2 regions of the Paenibacillus sp. 2003 genome follow, and region 2 is predicted to be linked to the other one. Evidence: riboswitches for the same ligand, from Rfam matches in the RefSeq annotation. Region 2 holds a riboswitch; the other holds the start of a gene.
The links. A riboswitch is a leader RNA that binds a small molecule or an ion and turns the genes downstream of it on or off. The one in region 2 is predicted to bind glycine.
Positions count from the first base shown of each region.

Region 1: another riboswitch for glycine. It lies ahead of gcvT (glycine cleavage system aminomethyltransferase GcvT); the one in region 2 lies ahead of sdaAB (L-serine ammonia-lyase, iron-sulfur-dependent subunit beta).

Region 1 is NZ_JAVDTB010000002.1:725,109-728,845, reverse strand. It holds gene gcvPA (aminomethyl-transferring glycine dehydrogenase subunit GcvPA) at 1-835, opposite strand, end outside; gene gcvT (glycine cleavage system aminomethyltransferase GcvT) at 832-1,968, opposite strand; glycine riboswitch at 2,185-2,286, opposite strand; glycine riboswitch at 2,290-2,412, opposite strand; gene gcvH (glycine cleavage system protein GcvH) at 2,756-3,148, shown strand; gene J2X75_RS15120 (PTS mannitol transporter subunit IIBC) at 3,569-3,737, shown strand, end outside.
Region 2 is NZ_JAVDTB010000006.1:133,810-137,546, reverse strand. It holds gene J2X75_RS22300 (phosphotransferase enzyme family protein) at 21-1,037, shown strand; glycine riboswitch at 1,386-1,508, shown strand; glycine riboswitch at 1,513-1,647, shown strand; gene sdaAB (L-serine ammonia-lyase, iron-sulfur-dependent subunit beta) at 1,760-2,449, shown strand; gene sdaAA (L-serine ammonia-lyase, iron-sulfur-dependent, subunit alpha) at 2,439-3,416, shown strand; gene J2X75_RS22285 (alpha-glycosidase) at 3,589-3,737, opposite strand, start outside.

The sequences.
Region 1 (3,737 bases), on a different contig from region 2:
ATGTCGGGCCGCCGAGTGAAGCGGCGATGCCAAGGGGCTGCGCATCACCTACAACGATGTCGGCACCCAGCTTGCCTGGGGCTTCCAGCAGACCCAGCGATAGCGGGTTGGCACTTACAACGAGCAGGCCCTTGTGCGCATGCACGAGGTCGGCAGCCTGCTTCACATTTTCCACGGCACCAAAGAAGTTCGGACTCTGGATCATGACAGCAGCGGTATCGTCCGATATGGCGGCTTGCAAGGCATCCCAATCAGTGACGCCATCCTTATAATCAATCTCGACAATCTCCAGACGGAGTCCGTGCGCATATGCCTGCAATACCTGGCGGGCTTCCGGATGAACGGTACGGGATACGATGAGCTGTTTGCGACGAGTTGCCGCTGCGGCCAGATTACCTGCTTCCGCAAAAGCTGTTGCACCGTCATACATACTGGCATTGGCTACAGCCATACCGGTTAATTCACAGATGTAGGATTGAAATTCGAAAATGGCCTGTAGTTCACCTTGGCTGATCTCAGGCTGATAAGGTGTGTAGGCAGTGTAAAACTCGGAACGGGAAATGACATGATTGATGACGGAAGGAACATGATGATCATATATACCTGCGCCGAGAAAGCTGGCGTGTGTTTCGAAATTGGCGTTGGCGCCTGCTTGTTTGGACATATGACGTGTCAGCGCATATTCATCAAGTTTGGAGGATACGGGCAGCTCGCCCTGATAACGAATCTCTTTTGGAATGTCCTGAAACAGTTCCTCCAGCGTATCCACACCGATGGTTGCGAGCATGGCATCCTGATCTTGCTCAGTCATGGGAATATAACGGTGCTTGCTCATGCTTGATCAGCTCCTTGAGTAGGTGTCTTAGACGTACGTGTCCGTTTATGAAAAGGGGTCTTCACGACCTCGGCTTTCAGTTTCTTCCCTCGGATCTCAATTTCAAGCGGGGTTCCCAGCGCAGCGTATTTGCTGTCGATGAGGGCAAGCCCCAGATTACGCTTCAATGTAGGTGATTGCGTGCCTGTTGTCACTTCACCGATTTGTACGCCTTCGGCGTAAATCGGATAGTGGGGGCGAGGAATGCCGCGCTCCAGCACTTCGATGCCGACCAGTTTGCGGGCGGGCCCGTCATTTTTTTGCTGTAACAAGGCTTCGTGTCCGATAAAAGGTCCGGCATTCAGTTTCACAAACATGCCAACGCCAGCTTCTAGCGGAGAGATCGTTGCAGATAATTCCTGCCCATACAGAGGCAGCTTGGCTTCAAAACGCAGCGTATCCCTTGCACCAAGTCCAGCCGGAACCAGCCCGTGCTCTTCTCCAGCCTGCATTAATCCATTCCAGACCATAGCGGCCTGATCCGCAGGAACATATAGTTCAAAGCCATCTTCACCTGTATAACCGGTACGGGACAACAGTAATTTTACTCCGCATATTTCAGCATCCGGCACAAAACGAAACGGTTCAATCGAGCTTACATCCGTATCTGTAACTTTCCCGATAATGTCTACAGCCAGTGGACCTTGTAAGGCGAGCAGCGCCGTCTGCTCCGAATCGTTGGTCATGCTTACGCCGGGGATCAGGTGCTCTTGCAGCCATGCCCAATCCTTGTCGATGTTGGAGGCGTTAACCACGAGCATATAATGCTGATCTTCCAGCTTATACACGAGCAGATCGTCCACCACACCGCCATCTGGATAACACATCAGGGTGTACTGGGCTTGACCGGGAACCAGCGTGGTCACATCATTGGTCGTCATTTGTTGCAAAAAAACTTCAGCCTGCTCACCCTGTACTGTGAATTCGCCCATATGGGATACATCGAATAGTCCAGCACGCTCACGCACCGCTTCATGTTCTTTCTGAATTCCGCTAAATTGCACCGGAAGCTCCCAGCCTCCAAAATCAATGCACCGTACGCCTTCGTATTGCTGATATAGTGGGAAGAGTGGTGTTCTAAGCAAATCGGACATCAAATCACCTCGTCATGGACCGTCAACCGGCCGGAAATATAATCGTGGATCAATGAAGCAGGGTATTTTTAAATTTTTCAGCTAGATATTTTCATCACATAAGTATGGTAAGCAGCTAGGGCAGCGTCGTTCTACATCCTGTTTTTCGTTTTTTGGGAAAAAGGAAAAGGACAGGCCAAAGAATCGGCATGCCAAGTAGCACGCTGTATTCTAAGGCTCTGTCCCTTGTACCTGAGAGTTACCCCGCTGCGGTTGTGCAGCAGGTTTCCCCTTGGGTGATCATAACGCCCGCACAGGGCGAATAGATGCTCTCCAGAGTTGCGTCCCGTAAAAGTCCTTTTGCCTGAGAGATTCACCCCCGCTTATCGGTGGTTTACTCCTTCGGCGTTACCTCATGTACATCCCGAATCGGGTGTCACGGGTAATCTCTCCCTTTACATTCATCCGCGGGTATATCATGGTCCAATAAACACATTTACTCCTCTCATTAAAACGTGAATCCACTACCGATGTCAAGAACGATATCATTGATAATGAATAAAAACCGAATGTTTAATTTAGATTTAATGTTATTGTTCGTGTATTTATAAAGAGTACGCTTACTATTCTAATATTCACCAGTATATGAAGAAAGAGTGTAATCCGGTTACAGGATTTAGAGGTCTTCAGCAAATAAATTGTGAGGTATCTTGACATTTGAATCAAAAATATCATACGCTATATTCTGGGAAAAAGGTTAAGGTCAAAGAACGCATGCACTCATTAATGAAAAGCGAGGCGGATATCGATGAGCGAATTGAAAAGTGATTTCCTGTACAGTGAAGAGCACGAATGGGTGCAAACCGTAGGGGAGGATACTGTACGTATTGGCATTACCGAGTTCGCGCAGCATCAGCTGGGTGACATTGTGTTTGTGGAATTGCCTGACCTTGAAACCAATGTAAAAGCAGAGGACAGCATCGGAACGATCGAATCGGTCAAAACGGTTTCGGACTTGTTCTCTCCCGTCACAGGTTCAATTATTGCAGTGAATGATTCGTTGCAGGACTCACCTGAACTTGTGAACAGCTCTCCTTACGAGGAAGGCTGGATGATTGAGATCCGTGTTGAGGGAGATCTGACAGCAGCATTGTCTACATTGATGAATGCAGACGCGTATCGTAAACATACGGAAGAATAGGATCAACGAACTTGTACTTATTAACATATATTTTATAACCAAAATGAAATGAGTTTCATATTTTTTTGACCTGTGTAAGCCGGATGCTTGCACAGGTTTTTTGTGCTTTCCAAGAATGGTTTTGAATAGGGATCGAGGCAGATTGGGGATGTAAATCACCTGATTGGACCAAGCTATAGGTTAGAAAATGATTCTGGAAATGATAAAAGTCATAGGCAAGAAAAACCTTGTGTACCAATGGGTTCAGCCATTATGCATCGATTAAAAAGATTACATAACCTAATGTTGTCATCATTGTTCATGACGAAAGTACGCTTTCATTTCATTGAACAGGAGAGCATTCTCGCTTAGGATTACAGCAGGGGAGAAATGATACCCCTTTCATAAATCATAATCACTTGATCCAAGGAGGATAATACAATGAGTAATTTGGACCAATCGTCCAATTCCAAAGGTGGGCTACGGGTAGGTGTGCAGCGTTTTGGCCGATTCCTGAGTGGTATGGTCATGCCGAATATGGGAGCGTTCATCGCCTGGGGATTAATTACGGCCATGTTCATTCCAACAGGCTGGTTCCCTAACGAGACAC
Region 2 (3,737 bases):
TTTACATTACTTTGAAGGAGATGTTGATAATCACTACGGATCAGATGTCTTACGACCATATGGCAGCTCAGATTATACAGAACTACACTATTGAGAAACCTGTCGTTTCATATATTCGTCATAATGAGAATCTGACGTATCATGTCGTTGATGAAGCAAGCGGGCAGAAGTATCTGCTACGTATCCATCAAGCCGCATATGCAAGTATGACAGGTATTCAGCATACGCCTCCTGCGCTGGAGGCAGAGATGAACCTGCTTCATGAGTTAAATGCAACGACAGCATTACGCGTACAGCATCCGGTACGCAATGTATCAGGAGATTGGGTCACGTTATGGACAAGTGAAGCAGGTAAAGAGATCTGCTGTACAGTTCTGGAGTGGATTGAGGGAAGGGACATCCAGCAGGGAGAACGCCTGACAACAGAACAGATCTATGATCTTGGGGCACAACTGCAGATGCTTCATCAATATGGGCGTGAGCAGAATCAGACAGATCAAACAAAGGTGCGGCCGGCATATGGCAACATTCATGAGAACTTGGTCATGCTAGGGCAGCTAGAGGAAGGCGTCCGACTGGGGATTTTTACAACGGAAGACTTCGATCTGCTTCGTGAGACGTTTGAGAACATTAATGAGCAGCTAGAAACATACCCGCAGCACGCAGGGACATGGGGGATCATTCATGGGGATATTACTCGCAACAATCTGCTGATAACGGATCAGGGGATGTCCTTGATTGATTTTTGCCTACACGGTTATGGTTATTATCTTTTCGATGCCGGAGGGGCAGCACTTATGTTCAATCGGGAGGAACGTGACATATTCTTATCAGGTTATACCAAACAGATCGCGCCACTGACGGATCGTGATATCCGATTAATGGAAGGATTCATGTTGATCTTTACACTGGGTTATTATGCCTTTCAGATGGCGAATGAGTCGAGACACGAATGGATGAAAGACCGCATGCCGAAGTTATGCAGCAAGTATTGCAGACCCTATGTACAGAACGAGAGTATCTTCTACGAACTGTGAATTAGGGTGTGCAGATCAGGAAGGGCTACGAACAGTGTGGTTCAAATATTATGGTTGCCTGAATACCCGAACAGTTTCGTGGACAATATCATAAATAGTAGTAAGCACATCTTTGATTGAAGGAAAATGAAATAATATGTTTAAAATATCCTTTTATCGTATTAATGTGATGAAAGCTGACAAAATATTCTGGTTTTCATCGGTTCAATAGGAAATCAAGGAAATACATCCAAAGAAATCGTTAAGTTTGTTGACACTGATCTTCCGGTCGATTAATCTTAATGAAGAAGAAATGAACGATTTCCATTACTGTTCTGACATACGCTCAGAATGGTTCCATACAGCGGATGATAACGAGCGGGAGAGACCTGAGTTAGCCGAGCAATGGCTAGTGTTCAGGCACCGAAGGAGCAAGCTGCTGCGCACCCGGCGCAGCGGTTAATCTCTCAGGTAAATGTACCATCGTTGGACGCAACTCTGGAGAGTGCGCGAACTGCGCCACCCAAGGGGTATATGATCAGTTAGTCCGGTGACTTGTCTGTAATCGCAGGCAATGCACCTTGTCGTGAGACACTGCTGATCGTGAAACTCTCAGGTATCGAGGACAGAGAGAGGGCCTGAGGCCTTCTTCTGTCCTTTTTTGATGTCATCATTCAGTAATAAAGGAACATTATGGCATGGGATCTGGATGGAAATGACGAACACAATTGGAGGGTTACAAGGTGCGATTTAAAGATGTTTTCTCAATTATTGGTCCGTCGATGACGGGGCCTTCAAGTTCACATACAGCTGGAGCAGCAAGGCTCGGAAGAATCGCTCGTCAGTGGCTAGGTTGTACGCCCGATCGTGCCCGGTTGACACTATACGGTTCATTTGCTGATACGTATCAGGGGCACGGAACAGATCTGGCACTGATCGGCGGTCTGCTGGATTATGTCACAGACGATCCGCGTATTCCGGATGCAGAGCAATACGCAGAGGAAGCGGGCATGGAAGTCGAGTTTTATACAAGCGGCCTGCCTGCTCCTCATCCCAATACGGTCAAAATTGAGTTGTGGCATGAAGGGCGTACCTGTTCCTTAATCGGTGCTTCTATTGGTGGTGGTAGTGTATCGGTGCATGCGATGAATGATTTTCGTGTCCAGATTAGTGGTGAGTTTCCGACACTTGTGCTGCGGCATGCGGACAAAGCGGGAGTGCTTGCCTCGGTAACGTCCACGATCAGTTCATCCGAGGTTAACATCGGGTATATGCAGGTGGATCGGAAAGCCCGTGATGGCGAAGCGCTTACTGCGATGGAGATGGACGGCGTGCCGAATCCTGATATGCTCAAGCGTCTGAAGGAGCTGGATCATGTACTGGACATTCGTGTCATCGATTTGAAGAGAGGAGTTGATTCGGATGCGATTTAAACATTTACACGAACTGAATACGATCTGTACAGCGGAATCCAAAACGATTGCTCAACTGATGATCGAGGAGCAGGTTCAGGAGACCAATACACCGGAAGCGGATGTTGTGAAGCAGATGTCTGAATATTATCAGGTGATGAAGGAAGCGGTACGTAAAGGGTTAACGGAAGATACCACTTCACGCAGTGGATTAACGGGTGGAGACGGTAAAAGAATGGCCGAGTACATTCGCAAGGGTGAAACTTGCTCAGGAGATGCTTCCGCACTTGCCATGGCGTATGCCCTGTGTGTATCTGAAGTAAATGCCTCCATGGGCCGGATTGTGGCAACACCAACAGCCGGTTCCTGCGGCATCATCCCCGGTGTTTTTATTAGCTCACAGGAGCGATTTGGCTGGACGGACGAACATTTGGTGAATGGGTTGTTCTGCGCGGGAGCGATCGGTTATGTTATTGCCAACAATTCATTTATCTCCGGTGCGGAAGGTGGCTGTCAGGCAGAAGTGGGTTCCGCGATCGGCATGGCTGCGGGTGCCATGGTTGAACTGCGTGGAGGTACACCGGAACAGGTCGTTCATGCCGTAGGCTTGGCGTTAAAAAATACACTGGGCCTTATCTGCGATCCGGTCGCAGGCCTCGTTGAGATTCCATGCATCGTCCGTAACGGACTGGGTGCAGTTACGGCGCTGGCTGCGGCTGATATGGCCCTGGCCGGAGTGCGTAGTGCTATTCCGTCAGATGAAGTCATCGACGTTATGCTGGAAGTAGGCAGTGCGATGCCGAGCCGTCACCGGGAGACAGCCCAAGGCGGGTTGGCTCAGACGCCAACTGGCCGTAAAATGATGCAGAAGCTGGCAAAACCGAAGGCCAAGCGTGCAGAGCCGGAGATGGAGTCGAAGACAGTGGATTCTGACACAACTACAAGTGGGGCGGACAATGCTCAAGTGGACACGGACCCTCAGGTTTAAGCTGAACTGGGACTACCGGGATATCATCAGTGACATTATTATGTATAATGGCGAATACAAAACAAGCGTCCGCGAACCCGAATCCGGGTTCTGCAGGACGCTTGTTTTATACTGTCAAATGAAGCGAAGCTGGGCTACTAATATGTGACTTCAGATGTATGTGTAATCTGATCTAGTCCTTGCTCACAGACGTACTCAGTACGGCATATCCATACGCGGGCAATTCAATGGCAAGCACGCCGTCATCCTTGGCGGTACGATGGTTTCCGCCGAATAACTCGGTCCATTCCTCGTCACCAGCCTCCAGCTCGACAATAGCCG